3 regions of the Micromonospora sp. NPDC003776 genome follow, and region 1 is predicted to be linked to each of the others. Evidence: riboswitches for the same ligand, from Rfam matches in the RefSeq annotation. Region 1 holds a riboswitch; each other region holds the start of a gene.

The links. Region 1 has a riboswitch for cyclic di-AMP ahead of ACWEVO_RS06850 (C40 family peptidase). Riboswitches for the same ligand answer to the same signal wherever they lie in the genome.
Region 2: it holds a riboswitch for cyclic di-AMP, as region 1 does, so the genes downstream of both, ACWEVO_RS03665 (C40 family peptidase) here and ACWEVO_RS06850 (C40 family peptidase) in region 1, are expected to answer to the same signal.
Region 3: it holds a riboswitch for cyclic di-AMP, as region 1 does, so the genes downstream of both, ACWEVO_RS11390 (coiled-coil domain-containing protein) here and ACWEVO_RS06850 (C40 family peptidase) in region 1, are expected to answer to the same signal.

Annotation. Positions count from the first base shown of each region.
Region 1 covers NZ_JBSGJR010000046.1:7,917-12,665, forward strand. Annotated here, with positions in the region: gene ACWEVO_RS06840 (NlpC/P60 family protein) at 1-67, shown strand, start outside; gene ACWEVO_RS06845 (N-acetylmuramoyl-L-alanine amidase) at 132-2,174, opposite strand; cyclic di-AMP (ydaO/yuaA leader) riboswitch at 2,409-2,544, shown strand; gene ACWEVO_RS06850 (C40 family peptidase) at 2,557-3,591, shown strand; gene dcd (dCTP deaminase) at 3,638-4,216, opposite strand; gene ACWEVO_RS06860 (pyridoxamine 5'-phosphate oxidase family protein) at 4,295-4,749, shown strand, end outside.
Region 2 covers NZ_JBSGJR010000020.1:9,305-14,053, forward strand. Annotated here, with positions in the region: gene ACWEVO_RS03655 (aldo/keto reductase family oxidoreductase) at 1-54, shown strand, start outside; gene ACWEVO_RS03660 (Rieske 2Fe-2S domain-containing protein) at 155-1,021, shown strand; gene ACWEVO_RS03665 (C40 family peptidase) at 1,047-2,132, opposite strand; cyclic di-AMP (ydaO/yuaA leader) riboswitch at 2,170-2,301, opposite strand; gene ACWEVO_RS03670 (FtsX-like permease family protein) at 2,518-4,749, opposite strand, start outside.
Region 3 covers NZ_JBSGJR010000096.1:8,639-13,387, reverse strand. Annotated here, with positions in the region: gene ACWEVO_RS11400 (SRPBCC family protein) at 1-78, shown strand, start outside; gene ACWEVO_RS11395 (hypothetical protein) at 84-596, opposite strand; gene ACWEVO_RS11390 (coiled-coil domain-containing protein) at 704-1,771, opposite strand; cyclic di-AMP (ydaO/yuaA leader) riboswitch at 1,777-1,908, opposite strand; gene ACWEVO_RS11385 (cation diffusion facilitator family transporter) at 2,053-2,967, opposite strand; gene ACWEVO_RS11380 (HelD family protein) at 3,021-4,749, opposite strand, start outside.

The DNA of each region.
Region 1 (4,749 bases):
GGGTAAGCAGATCCAGGTCACGAAGATCGACTACATGCCGGTCGCCGGCTTCCGCCGGGTCACCTGACCTCTTGGCAGCAGCACGAAGGCCCCCGGTCCACGTGGACCGGGGGCCTTCGTCGTCAGGTCGGTCAGGTCGGCGCGCCGACCGCGGCCGGCAGGATGTCCACGTCGTCCAGGTTGGCGAACATCACCCGGTGGCCGAACTGGATCTGCACGTACCGGTTCTCGCCCCGGACCACGGTCCGGTCACCCGGCGCCGAGCCGTCGAACGACACCGCCCGGTAGTACTCGCCCGGCAGGACGCCACCGAACGCGTACCGCTGGCCCGCCGCGAAGGTGTACTGCAGCGGCGCGATCGTCTGGTACGGGATGGTGGACGGGTACGCCGCCTTCTCCGGGTAGGCCCGCCCGTACACCGGGATGGTCGTCTTCCCCGGCTTGGGCGTCACCACGAAGCCGTTCGCCCACTTGGCCGTCGGCGCCGAGGCCGGGTTCCAGAACCAGGCCTTCTGGCCGAGGTACCAGATCGCCGTCCAGTCGCCCTGGATGCCGGCGAGGGCGTACGTCTGACCGGCCGAGGCGCGGGCGCCGTGATCCTTGATGTACATGGTGTCCGGCGTGCCGTCCGGCCGCAGACCCAGGTCGTTGACCAGCGGCGCGGTCGGGCTTGGGGCAGTGCGCAGGATGACCGAGGAGGAGCCGCGCAGCGGGCAGGGCTCAGCCGTCGGGGGTGCACCTTCTCCCGGAGGGAACGGGGGCTGCTGGTTGCAGCCGTTGAAGGCCGGCTTGTTCGACGCGAAGTCCGGATCGATGGTGACCAGGCCGGTGTTCGGCGTTCCGGTGGACTTGAACGGTGCCTTCATCAGGTCGAAGTAGTGCGACCAGTCCCAGTACGGGCCCGGGTCCCAGTGCATCCCGGCGACGTTCCCGGCGGTGATGCCGGGGACGTTGTCGTGGCCGAGGATGTGCTGCCGGTCCAGCGGGATCTGGAACCGCAGCGCCAGGTGGCGGACCAGCTTCGCCGAGGCCCGGTACATCGCCTCGGTGTACCAGGTGCCGCGGCCCGCGAAGCCCTCGTGCTCGATGCCGATGGACTTGGCGTTGACGTACCAGTTGCCGGCGTGCCAGCCGACGTCCTTGGCCTTGATGTGCTGGGCGACGTAGCCGTCCACCGAGCGCAGCGTGTAGTGCCAGCCCAGGTAGGTCACGTCCTGGACCAGGTTCACGCTCGGGCCGAAGTAGCCCTCGGTGTCGTGGATGATGATGTATTCGATCTTTTGCTGGGCCGGTCGGTTGCCGATGTCGTAGTTGCCGTAGTCCACGATGTTCGTCTTGGGGATCGTGTACTCGCCGTACGGCGCCGGGATCCACTCGCAGGCGAGGCGGACCGGGCACTCCAGGCCGTCCGGCCGCTCGGCGCGGCGCAGGCCCAGCTTGTGCAGCCCGGACTCGTCCGGAGTCAGCTTGGTGGCCGCGAGGGTCACCCGCTGGCCGTCGTCGGTGGTCCGGCTGGCACCCTGGCCGATCTGGTCGTACACCTCGTCGGCGAAGGCCGCCGCGGCGTCCTCGGTGTCCGCGCCGGAGTACCGGGCCACCGCGCCGTACCAGGCCGCCGCGTCACTGCCGGCGCCGACCGGCCCGCCCAGTTCCTTCTGGTACGAGGCGAGCAGCGCCGCGCCGCCCCGGATGTTCGCGACGGCGTCGTTCCGCAGCGTCTCCACCGGGATGCCGGTGAGCGCGGCGGCGGCGTCGACGGTCTGCAGGGACGCCTGGGGCAGCACGTCGCCGGAGGGCGCGGCGGTGACGGCCGGGTCGAGCGTGAGCGGGCGGGAGTCGTCGCCGCGCGGGTCCTCGTTCTCGTCCACGTGGCTGCTGGACGGGGTCGAGGCGACCTGCTCGGCGTCGGTCAGGTGCATCGGCCCGTAGCCGCCGCTGGTGCTGGGCTGGCCCGGGTGGGTGTCCCAGCGGGATTCCAGGTACGAGACGCCGAGCAGGACGTTCTGCGGCACGCCGTACTCGTCGGCCGCGGCGGCGTACTGCTGCTGCCGGTCGGCCGTGTCCGTACTGGACGGCTCGGCGGCCACCGGGCCGGTGGTCGCGAGCGCGGTGGCCGCTGCGACGGCGGCCGCCAGCAGTATCCGTCTGCCCGACGGCGGGGGTGAGAGGTGCATCGAACCTCCAGGACAGGGATGGGGGTCACTGCGTTCCCACCCTCACTCCGCACCCGGGTCGCGGTCAATACCTTTCCAACAGGTAATCGGCCCTGAAGAAAACCTTCACCTGGCGCGGTGGACGCGAATTCGGGTACGGAGTGTCACGGCCGCGTGGGTTGCATCTCGATAACGGCGATCTCTACTCTGGTCAATCGTCGACCGGCAGTCTCACCGCCCAGCCCGGGTGGTGACGGTCGGACACCGCCGAGTCGCCTCCGGGCGAGCCGGGGACCCAGGTACCTGGGGTGAATCCGCAGCCTCTGCGGTAGGGCGGCTCCCTTCCCGCCCGAACCCGTCAGCTAACCCGGTAGGCGGTCCGGAAGAAGGAGTACGGAGCCCGGTGGCTAACCATGCCCCGCGGCCACCGTCGGCACGGTCGCTCGACCGGCTGACGGCTGCGCCGCGTTCACGCTGGTCCCGCTGCACCACCGCCCTCGCCGCCCTGGTCGGCACCGCCGTCATCCTGACCGGCGGCGCCACGGCGGCCCACGCCGACCCGTCGGTCGCCGAGATCGAAGCCCAGATCGACAAGGACTGGAACAAGCTCGAGCCGGTCATCGAGCAGGTCAACGCCACCCGTGAGGATCTCGCCGCCAAGCGCAAGCAGGCCGCGGCGCTGGCCAAGCAGATCGCTCCCCTGGAGGCCCGGGTCGACCAGGCCCTCGGGCAGGTCGGCGGCCTCGCCGCCGACGCCTACAAGGGGGACAACCTCTCCACCGTGAACGCGCTGCTGGGCAGCCGCTCCCCGAGCGAGGTGGTCGACAGCCTGGAACTGCTCGACCGGTTCGCACACCGCCAGCAGCAGCAGGTGCAGTCGGTCGCCGAGCTGCGCGACCAGCTGGCCGCGAAGAAGAAGCCGCTGGACGACATGATCGCCAAGCTGGCCCGTACCGAGGCCCAGCTCGCGGCGCAGAAGAAGCAGATCGACGCCGAGATCGCCCGGCTCCAGAAGCTGCGGCTCAAGGTGTACGGCAACGGTGGCGGCGGACCGCTGCGCCCGGCGCCGTGCCCGGCCGGCTACCCGGGTGGTCCGGGCGGGGTCGCCGCGAAGTTCGCCTGCGCTCAGATCGGCAAGATCTACGTCTGGGGGGCCGCCGGCCCCGACCACTACGACTGCTCCGGCCTCACCATGGCCGCCTGGGCCAAGGCCGGTGTCTCGCTGCCGCACAACGCCCGCCAGCAGCACGACGTCACCCGGCGGGTGAGCCGCAGCGAACTCCAGGTCGGCGACCTGGTCTTCTACTACAGCGACCTCCACCACGTCGCGCTCTACGTGGGTAACGGCTGGGTGGTGCACGCCTCCCAGTCCGGCAAGCCGATCACGATGAAGCGCGTCGACGACGGCCAGATCAACAGCTACGGCCGCCCGGGCTGACCGGTGCGCAGGGGCTTCCGCAGCGCGGGAGCCCCTGCGCGAGGGCTCACCGGGTCGGCCAGACCCGCCAGTTCTGCCAGGACCGGCTCGGGGTCGGGCCGCGCTGCCCCTGGTAGCGCGACCCGTACACCGCCGATCCGTACGGGTGCTCGGCCGGCGAGGAGAGCCGGAAGATGCAGAGCTGGCCGATCTTCATCCCGGGCCACAGGGTGATCGGCAGGTTCGCCACGTTGGAGAGCTCCAGCGTGACGTGCCCGGAGAAGCCCGGGTCGATGAAGCCCGCCGTCGAGTGGGTGAGTAGCCCGAGCCGGCCCAGGCTGGACTTGCCCTCCAGGCGGCCGGCGAGCTGGTCGCCCAGCGAGATCACCTCGAGGGTGGAGGCGAGCACGAACTCGCCCGGGTGCAGCACGAACGGCTCGCCCTCGGGAACCTCCACCATCGACGTCAGGTCGTCCTGCTGAACGGCCGGGTCGATGTGGGTGTAGAGATGGTTGTTGAAGACCCGGAAGAGCCGGTCCAGGCGTACGTCGATGCTGGACGGTTGCACCAGCGTGGGCTCGAAGGGCTCCAGCGCGAGCGTGCCCGCCTTGATCTCGGAGACCAGGTCGCGGTCGGAGAGCAGCATCGGAACACCATAGCGACCGGTACGGGTGACCTGCGTGTCGGACTACATCTTCGTACACGTGTTCGATAGAATGTCCGCATGGCTTCCTGGTCCGAATTCGCCGCCGACGAGCCCCGACTCGCCGACGAGATCCGCCTTCTCCTGCAGCAGTACGGGCCGGGCTTCGGCTACCTCGCCACGGTCCGCGCCGACGGCGGCCCCCGGGTGCATCCGGTGTCCCCGGTCATCACCGACGACGGGCTCTACTGCTTCGTCATCGATTCGCCCAAGCGGCGCGACCTCGAACGCGACGGCCGCTACGCGCTGCACTCCTTCCCTCCCGAGGAGAGCGACGACGAGGCGTACATGGCCGGCCGGGCCCGCCCGGTGACCGACGCGGCAACGCTGGCCCGGGTGGCCGAGCTCGGCCGGGCCGCCCCGCAGGTCGACTGGCGGCTGTTCGAGTTCACCGTCGACGTGGCGATGCTGACCCGGCGCGACCAGACCGCTCAGCCGGGTGCCGGCCGGCCGCAGGTGCGGGTCTGGCTCGATCC
Region 2 (4,749 bases), on a different contig from region 1:
GCCGGACTGGCCCTGCCCGACGACGCGCTGAGCGAACTGAACAGCATCGACTGACCGGCTCGGCCGCGGCGAGCGCCGCTGTTGGGCACGTTCGCCGCTGCTCGGCTCCGACGGGAGCCGGGTTTCAGGGCCGGCGGGTGGGGTATGGCCGGCCATGCGTACGGCACTTCTGAACAAGCTGGAGCAGGCCTCCGCGCTGGACCGGGTGGGCGACCGGCTACAGCCCAGGGTGTGGTCGCTGCTGCGACCGCAACGGGTCAAGGATGCGCTGCACGGCGTGTGGCTGGGCCATCCGCTGCACCCGGCGCTGGTGCAGGTCCCGATGGGCGCGTGGATGAGCAGCGCCGTCCTCGACCTGATGCCGGGGCGGACGCGAGGGCAGGAGCACGCCGCTGCGACCCTCGTCGCGGTCGGCACGGCAAGCGCGCTGCCGGCCGCGCTGACCGGCGTCAACGACTGGTCGTGGCTCTGGCAGGAGGAACGCCGGGTCGGCCTGGTGCATGCTGCCACCAACACCCTGGCGGTGGCTCTCTACGCGAGCTCGCTCGCCGCACGCCTGCGCGGGCGGCACGGGCTCGGCCGCATCCTCGGTCTGTTCGGCCTGGCGACGGTGAGCGCGGGCGGTTATCTCGGCGGCCACCTCGTCTACAAGCAGACCGCGCAGGTCAACCAGGGCGCCCCGGACATGCACCGGGTCGAGTACGGGTGGCGCCGGGTGGCGGAGGTCGACTCCCTGCCCGAGGCCCAGTTGCTGGCCCGGCAGGTCGACAACGTGCCCGTCGTGGTCTACCGCGACGGCACCGACATCACCGTCCTGCTCGACCGCTGCGCCCACCAGAGCGGGCCGCTCGGGCAGGGCAAGGTGATCCAGGTCGACGGGCAACCCTGCGTCGTCTGCCCATGGCACGGCAGCACTTTCCAGTTGAAGGACGGAGAGGTGGTGCACGGCCCGGCGAGCACTGACCAGCAGGTGCTACCCACGCGGGTGACCGACGGCGTTCTGGAGGCCAGGCTGCCCTGACCGCCGGGGGAGGGGCGGCCACCGGTCAGCCGGGTCGGCGGGCGCCGCTGTACGGCATGTTCGCCAGCTGGGCCATGCGCACCACGTCCCCGGTGTGCGGGGCGTGGACGATCAGCCCGTTGCCGACGTAGATGCCCACGTGATGGTGGTCGGAGTAGAAGAAGACCAGGTCACCCGTACGAAGGTTGGCCTTGCTCACCGCCACGCCCGAGGTCCACTGGTCACCGGTGAAGTGGGCCAGGTGCACCCCGGCGGCGGCCCACGCGTACTGGGTCAGGCCGGAGCAGTCGAACGTGTCCGGGCCGTCGGCCGCCCACACGTACGGTTTGCCGATCTGCTTGCACGCCGTCTTCGCCGCGACGCCGCCGCTGCCGGTGATGGCGACGGCGGGACACTGCCCGCCGATGAACAGCGAACTGGTCGACGTGATCGGTGAGGTGCCGCTGGACGTGGTGGCCGACTTCGCGGCTGCGGCTCTGGCCGCCGCGGCCTCCGCCGCCGCCTTGGCCGCGTCCGCGGCGGCGATCTTCTTGCGCAGCGCGTCCAGCCGCGTGATCTCGGCGTCGATGGTCTTCTTGCGCGCCGCCAGTTGGGCCTGCTGGCGCTGCTGGATCGCGATCAGCGCGTCGATCTTCTCCTTGTCGGCGTGGTAGCTCGCCTGCTGGGTCGACAGGTGACTGATCTGTCGCTGCTCCGAATGGGCCACCTGATTCACCAGCGCGAGCTGGTCCCCCAGCTCGGTCGGCGGCGAGCCGGGGGTCAGCAGGGCGTTGAAGGTGGAAAGCGAGTTCTCCCGCTTGTAGTAGCCCGACACGATCTGCGTGACCCGGGTCCGGCTGACCTCCACCGACCTGCCCAGCGGCTCCAGCTGCCGGCTCAGTTCGGCCGATCTCCGCTGGTTTGCCGTCAGGTCGGTGCGGACCTTGTTGTACTGCTCGATGACGGGTTCGAGCTTCTCGAACGCCGCTTCGATCTGCTGCTGCACCTGCGCGGCCGACGGTGCGGCGTGGGCCTGGGCGGCCGGCGCGACGGCCACCATGGTGGCCGCGGCGACGGCGAGGATTCTGGCGAGCAGACGCGATCCGGCGGCCCGGGTGCGTACGCGTGGCAACGGCTGCGGCTCCTTCCATTCGAGGCCGACGCATCGCTGCGCCGACCTCGACCGCCTGCCGAGTTAGCTGACGGGTTCGGGCGTGGAAGGCGCCCTACCGCTGACGCGGATTCACCCCGGAAACGGTGGTTCCCCGGCTCGCCGTTGACGCCGACGGCGTCCGGTGATTCGGCGGTGGCCGCCCCGGGGACTCCAGGTGGAGACCGACGTCCGGAACGGACGCTGACCAACACTAGTGAGGACGGCCCGAAGAAATCAACGAGCCGATAATGCCAATTCACTGTGCGGTCGAATGGGCACATCGGGTGCCGGAAATGATGTCCACGTAAGACTCCGCTAATCGAATTCTCAACCGTTCCTAATATTGATCGTCAAACTGCGCGTGCTACTCCAGCCGGCGGCGGCCCATCGACGGCGGCTCCCGGCCGGCGAGCAGCCACCCGGCGATGGTGGCGAGCACCGGCAGCCCGACGACCGTCGCGGCCAGGTGCCCGACCGGCACGTCGGCGAGCGCCCCAAGGTCGCGGTGCAGCACGCTCACCAACCCGGCGTACGCGCCGACCAGCCCGAGCACGGCCCCGAGCAGTGCGAGCGCCCCCGCCGTCGTGGCGGTCAGGGTGCGCCGTACCCGCCGGGGCGCTCCGGTGGCGGCGAGGGTGCGCAGGTCGCCGGCGGCCTCGCCGCGGATGAGGCCGACGGTCATCGCGAGGATGCCGAGGGCGAGCAGCGCGCCGGCGGCGACGGCCCCGGTCCTCAGCGATGTGAGCGTGGCCCGCTCGTGGCGGGACTCGATGGTGAGGCCGGCGCTCACGGCCAAGTTCTGCGCGGTGGTCAGCTCCTGCGTGGTGAGCGGGTGGTCCGCGTCGAGGAGCCAGCCGACCCGCGCGGGCTGCCAGCCGTGGCGCGCCATCATGTGCGCGGTGACCAGCGAGTTCGGCATCGAGGAGTACCGGGGGTTCGGCAGCGCCTGGGTCTTCGGGTAGACGCGGCGTTCGGGGATGTTCACCAGTTCGAGGGCGCCGGTGCGGACGGTGAGCACATCGGTGTCGGCGGCGACCGCCGCGGGGTCCAGGTGGTTGCGCCCGAGCAGTTGCGGGGTGGCCACGTAAAGGGGGTACGACGCCATCTGCTGCCCGTCGGCGACCGGGGTGCCGATCTCGACGGCCGGATGCCCGGGTTGGCCGCCGTTCTGGCCCGGTTCGGTGTCCGCCGCGACCACCGCCATGTCCAGCGGGGTCACGGCGGGCGCGCCGAGGTTGCCGGCGATCGTGTCCAGCTGGGCCTGCAGGCCGGCCAGTTCCGCCGGGGTGCGTACCGGGATCACCGGGGCGGGGCGGCCGATGCGGACCAGCAGCTGGTTGTCGGCCAGGTTGCCCAGCCCGGCGGCCTGCCTGGCCTGGTGTTCGGCGGCGGCGGACCCGGCGACGACCGCCACGGAGATGCCCAGCGCGAGACTGATCGCGGCGAGCGCCGCGCCGGCCCGGGCCTGGTAGCGGACCAGGTCGGTCAACGCCAGCCGGACCGCCACCGGCAGCCTGCCGCGCGCCGCGGCCAGCAGCCGGATCGCCGCCGGGCCGAGCAGGAGCACCCCGACGGCCGTGGCGACGGTGCCCGCGCAGAGCAGCACCGGGTTCTTCCCGCCGGACAGCACCAGGCAGGTGACGCCGGCGGCGAGCAGGAGCGCGGCGACCATCGCGGTGCGCCGGGCCGGTCGGGGCCGCGGCGGCCGCGCCGACAGTGCGCTCATGATCGGCGTACGGGCGATGGCCCGCGCCGGCCACCACGCGGCGGCGGTGGCGGTCGCCACGGCCAGCACCATCTCCGCGCCGATCGTCGTCCACGGCAGGTCGAACCGGTCGATGCGGTGCCCGGCGGCCGTCTCCACCCGTCCGGCCACAGCCAGCCAGGCGGCGACGCCGATGGTGGTGCCGAGCACGGCCGCGACCGCGCCGACGACGGCGCCGTTGGCCAGCAGCACCAGCCGCAGGTGCCGGCGGGTGGCGCCCATCGCGGCGAGCATGCCGAGCTGCCGCAGCCGGCGTTGCGCCGCCACGACGAACCCGGCCGCCGCGACCAGCGACACCAGCAGCAGCCCGACGGTGGCCAGCGCCAGGGTGACGGCGGCGACCACCGTACGGCTCGTGCCGGGCCGCGACTCGCGCATCAGCGGACCGTCGATGGTGTTGCGGAACGCCTCCAGCGAATCCGTGGTCCCACCGACGAGAACGGTGACGGTCTGCGGCGGGTCGGCGGACGCCGGGTCCACGAGGGCGAACTCGTCGGTCAGGTCCTTGGGGTTCTCCACCACCCCGACGACCAGCCGGTCGTGACCGTCGAAGTGCAGCCGCCGGCCGAGCCCGGTCCGCAGCGTCCGCGCCACCGCGTCGGTGACGGCGATCTCGCCGGCGCCGGCCGGCAACCGGCCCTGCCGCACCGCCAGCATCGACGCGCCGTACGCGCCGCGCGGGTCCTGCGCCCGCACGTCGACCGGGTCGAACAGGCCGGGCACCTCCACGTACCGGTGGCCGATCGCGTCGATGGTGCCGAACCAGTTCCGGGCGGCGGCGAGCCGGGACTGCAGCTGGGCCGGGTCGCCGCCCTCGAACTGCAGGAGGTG
Region 3 (4,749 bases), on a different contig from region 1:
TTCCGGCAGGCCCGCGCCGCCCACCTCGGGCTGGCCAGCCGGCTCGGCGCCAGGCTGGAGCAGGGGCGCGCCGTCTGACAGCCTCAGCCGCCCCGGCCGGCCGGCACCGCCCGCCGGCCCGCCGGCACGGCCGCCCGCCGCAGCCGCCCCCACGGCTTGTACGTGGACAGCACGGTGGCGATCAGCAGCAGCGTGGTGGAGACGCTCGGCGCGACCACCAGGTCCACCCGCAGGTGGGCGTCGGCCGCCGCGCCCAGCTCGCCGAGGTGCCGGATCCGGGGGGTCAGCAGCAGGAGCACCAGCCCGAGCATGACGGTGGTGATGCCGAACTTGACCAGCACCCAGCGCCAGCGCAGCAGGCCCCAGGGAGTGAGCAGCGCGCTGGCCACCCCGACCAGCCACACCGCCACGCTCAGCGGCGCGAACAGCCAGGTCACCAGCAGACCCGCGGTCGGGTAGACCACCTCCGGGTCGGCCCCGCGCAGCCCGGCGATGCCCAGCGTGAGCAGCACCAGGTCCACGCCGAGCCAGCCCAGCGAGGTGACCAGGTGCAGGGTCAGCAGGGTCTTGCGCGCGGGCGGGGAGAGTCGGCTCATGCTGCCGATCCTGCGCGGAGCAGCCGGCGGCGTCGTGGGGCCGGGAACGACATCCGGCGTACGTCGGCGGACGTAGGGTGGCCCGCCGGTGGCGGGCCACCCCGGGCTCAGTAGACCGACAGGTGCACGTGGTTGGTGTGGTCGCTGGACGGGTCGCCGTTGCCGCCGCTGTACGCCTTCCACCCGCTGCTGGGCAGCCAGATCTGCTTGTACCAGATCACGTAGAGCACGGCGAGCGCGTCCGAGTTGCGGATGAAGTACGCCGCGAGGTTGTTGCCGTACGTCTTGTCGCCGCCGGTGGCCACGCCGCCGAAGCCGTCCTTCTGGGCGGCGAAGTCGCAGGCCCGCCCCTTCGGGTGCTCACCCGACCCGCTGGGTCGGTAGCAGGAGACGTACCGGGTGAACCCGGCGGCCTTGGCCTGCTGGAGGGCGTGCAGCGTGCGCGGGGTGATGCAGCCGTCGGCGGGCGTCGGGTCGTTGACGCTGCACGACTCCGGCGGCCAGGAGCCGTCGGGGTTGCGCTTCGCCGGGGTGGCGTTCGCGGTGGAGGTGCCCCGGGTGCCGCTGCCGTCCGAGGTGGCCGCCCGCTTGTTGGCCACCTCCAGCGCCTGCTCGGCCTGCTGCTTGCGCTTGGCCATCACCGCGACCTGCTTGCGCTGCTCCTGGATCTCGGCGTTCAGCGCGGCCTGGGTACGGGTGGCCTGGTCCCGGGTGTCGAGCAGCTCGCGAAGCGCCCGGTCCTCGTTGGCGGCGACCTGCGACAGCGCGGCGGCCCGGTCGAGGAAGCCCTCCGGGCTGGTGCTGCCGAGCAGCGCCGAGGCGGTGCCGAGCCGGCCGCTGCGGTACGCCACCGCCGCGATCTCGCCGACCTTGGCGTCGCGGCTGCCCAGCTCGGCGTTGATGGTGGTGAGCTGGGCGGCGAGCTGCTTCTGCCGGGTGACCGAGCGGTTCAGCGCGGTCCGCGCGTCCAGCCAGCCCTTGCTGGCCGCGTCGAGCTGGGCGCGCAGGGCCGCCGTGCCGCCCTCGTCGTCGCCGGGCGCGGCGGCGAGCAGGCCGGTCGGGGAAGCCGCCGAGGCGGGGGAGACCGGCAGGGCCGCGACGCCGAGGGCGAGCGTCGCGACGAGCAGGGCCGCCAACCGGGCGGCCGTCCGTCGTACAGGTGCCACTGATGGCATTCAGGTGTCCTTCCGTCAACCGCCGACCGGGTTAGCTGACGGGTTCGGGACGGAAGATCCCTACCGCTGACGCGGATGCACCCCAGGTACGTGGTTCCCCGGCTCGCCGGGCTCCGGCGATTAGGCGACGGCCGCCCCCGGGCGCCGATGGGCGCCGCCCGGCGGAGGCCGCGACCGAGCCTACCGGCGGTCCGCCGAGCCGGCCCGCGTCCGGGGTCGGCCGGCCGGCGTCAAAACCGGCATAAGTGCACAATAACCACTTGAATTTAAGATTGTCCTAATTACCACTCGACCGGACCGCAGGCGCCGGCGGACGCTCCGGGTTCGATCTGCAACGTGGCGTGATCGATGTGGAAGTCCTCCCGCAGCGCCGCCCGGGCCGCGGCGAGCACGTCGCCGACCTCGGCGCCGGGGGCCGTGGTCAGGTGCGCCGAGGCCACCTCCATGCCGGAGGTGAGGGTCCACACGTGCAGGTCGTGCACCTCGGCGACGCCGGGCACCGCGGCCAGCCGGTCGTGCACCGCGGTCACCTGGAGATGCTCGGGAGCGGCCTGCACCAGGATCCGTACCGCGGCCCGGCCGAGCCGCCAGGTGCGCGGCAGGATGAACAGCCCGATCGCGACCGCGACCAGCGGGTCCGCCCACCACCAGTCGGTCACCGCGATGACCAGGGCGGCGCCGATCACGCCGAGCGAGCCGAGCAGGTCGCCGAGCACCTCCAGGTACGCCCCGCGCAGGTTGATGCTCTCCTCCGCCCCGGCGCGCAGCAGCGCGAAGGCGGCGAGGTTGGCGAGCAGGCCGAGCACCGCGACGGCGAGCATCGGCCCGGCGAGGACCTCCGGCGGCTCGCCGAACCGGCGGACCGCCTCGACCAGCACGTAGACCGCGACCACGCCGAGCAGCACCGCGTTGGCCAGGGCGGCCAGCACCTCCAGCCGGTAGAGCCCGAAGGTGCGCTGCGGGTCGGTGTCGGCCCGGCGGGTGGCGCTGATCGCCGCGAGGGCCATCCCGATGCCGAGCACGTCGGTGAACATGTGCCCGGCGTCGGAGAGCAGGGCCAGCGAGCCGGTGCCGAACGCGGCCACCGCCTCCACCACCATCAGGGCGGTGAGCAGGCCGAACGCGGCCCAGAGTCGACCACGGTGGCGCTGTGCGGCGTTGGTCACCGCACCGCTGTGGTCATGACCCGCGCCCACGCCCACACCCTCTCGTCCGTCGCCCCGGCCCGACTCAATCTATGCTCACATCGCTATGTGTGCAAATGAACGTCGAGCGTGGTGAGGCGCTGGGTGGCCCGGGAGAGCGCCACGTAGAGCGTCCGGACCCCGGAGCCCGGGTCGGCCCGGATCTCGCTCGGCGCGACCAGCGCCACCCCGTCGTACTCCATGCCCTTGGCCTGGAGGCTGGTCACCACCTGGAGCCGGCTGCCGCCCAGCTCGCCGAGCCAGCCGGCCACCTCGTCCCGGCGGGGCACCGGGGTGATCACGCCGACCGTGCCCTCGACCTCGGCCAGCAGGGCGCGGACCGCCGCCACGGTGGCCGGGGCCAGCTCGGCGGCGGGCACCGCCAGCTCGACCGGCTCGACACCGGTGGAGCGGACCGCGGTGGGCAGCGGCAGGTCCGGGTAGAGCCGGCGGATCTCCGCCGCCGCCACGGCGAAGATCTCCGCCGAGTTCCGGTAGTTGGTGGTCAGCTCGTAGCGGTACCGGCGGCGGCGTCCCAGCGCCTGGTCGCGGGCCCGGGTCAGCTCCTGCGGGTCGCCGGTCCAGGCGGTCTGCGCCGGGTCGCCGACCACCGTCCAGGAGGCCAGCCGGCCCCGCCGGCCGATCATCCGCCACTGCATCGGCGACACGTCCTGGGACTCGTCGACCACCACGTGGGCGTAGTCGCGGTAGTCCTCCGGCCGCTCCCGGGCGGCCGCCCGGGCGGCCCGCTGCCGGTCGGCGTACGTGCTCAGCTCGCGGACGCCCCCGGCGAGCTGGAACGGGTCGCGCTTCGGCCGCCGTCGCTGGACCGGCTTGCCCAGCAGCGCGTCCAACTCGTCCAGCAGCGCCACGTCGGCGATGGTCGGCCCCTCGCCGTCCAGGCTCCGGTACGCCTCGGTCAGCAGCCGGATCTCCGCCCCGGACAGCACCCCGTCGGCGTACCGGCGCAGCCGATCGGGGCGGGCCAGCCAGCCGAGCACGTGCCGGGGGTGCAGCCGCGGCCACCACGCCTTCAGGAACTCCCGGAACTCCGGGCGCTCGATGATCTCGTCCTCGAAGGCGGGCTGCTCCGGCAGCCGGCCCACCCGCAGCGTCCGGGCCTGCGCGTACAACGCCGCGAGGACGGCGTCGAAGCCCGCCCGGCGCACCTCGTTGCGCCGCGCCCCGCGGGGCAGCGCCTGGTCCCGGATCGCGTCCAGCTCGGCCCGCTCCAGCCGGAGCAGCTCACCCCGGTAGAGCAGGCGCAGCTCGGTCGGGGCGTCCGGCACCGCGTCCCGGACCGCGCGCTCCAGCACCCGGCGCATCCGTAGCGAACCCTTCACCGCCGCCACCTCGGGCGGATCGGTGCGGGTCGCCGACACGCCGGGGAAGAGCGAGCCGAGCGAGTGCAGGGTCGCGGTCTCCTCGCCGAGGGAGGGCAGCACCGAGGCGATGTACTCGACGAACACCCCGGACGGGCCGACCACCAGGATGCCGCCGCCCGCGTACCGGGACCGGTCCGAGTAGAGCAGGTACGCGGCGCGGTGCAGGGCCACCGCCGTCTTGCCGGTGCCCGGGCCGCCGGAGACGATCGTGACCCCGTTGCCGGGGGAGCGGATCGCCTCGTCCTGCTCGCGCTGGATGGTGGCGACGATGTCCCGCATGCCCCGCCCGGTCGCCCGGGACAGGGTGGCCAGCAGCGCCCCGTCGCCGACCACCGCCAGGTCCGGCGGCGCGGCCTCCGGGTCCAGCAGGTCGTCCTCGATCCGGGTCACCTTCTCGGCCGATGACTGG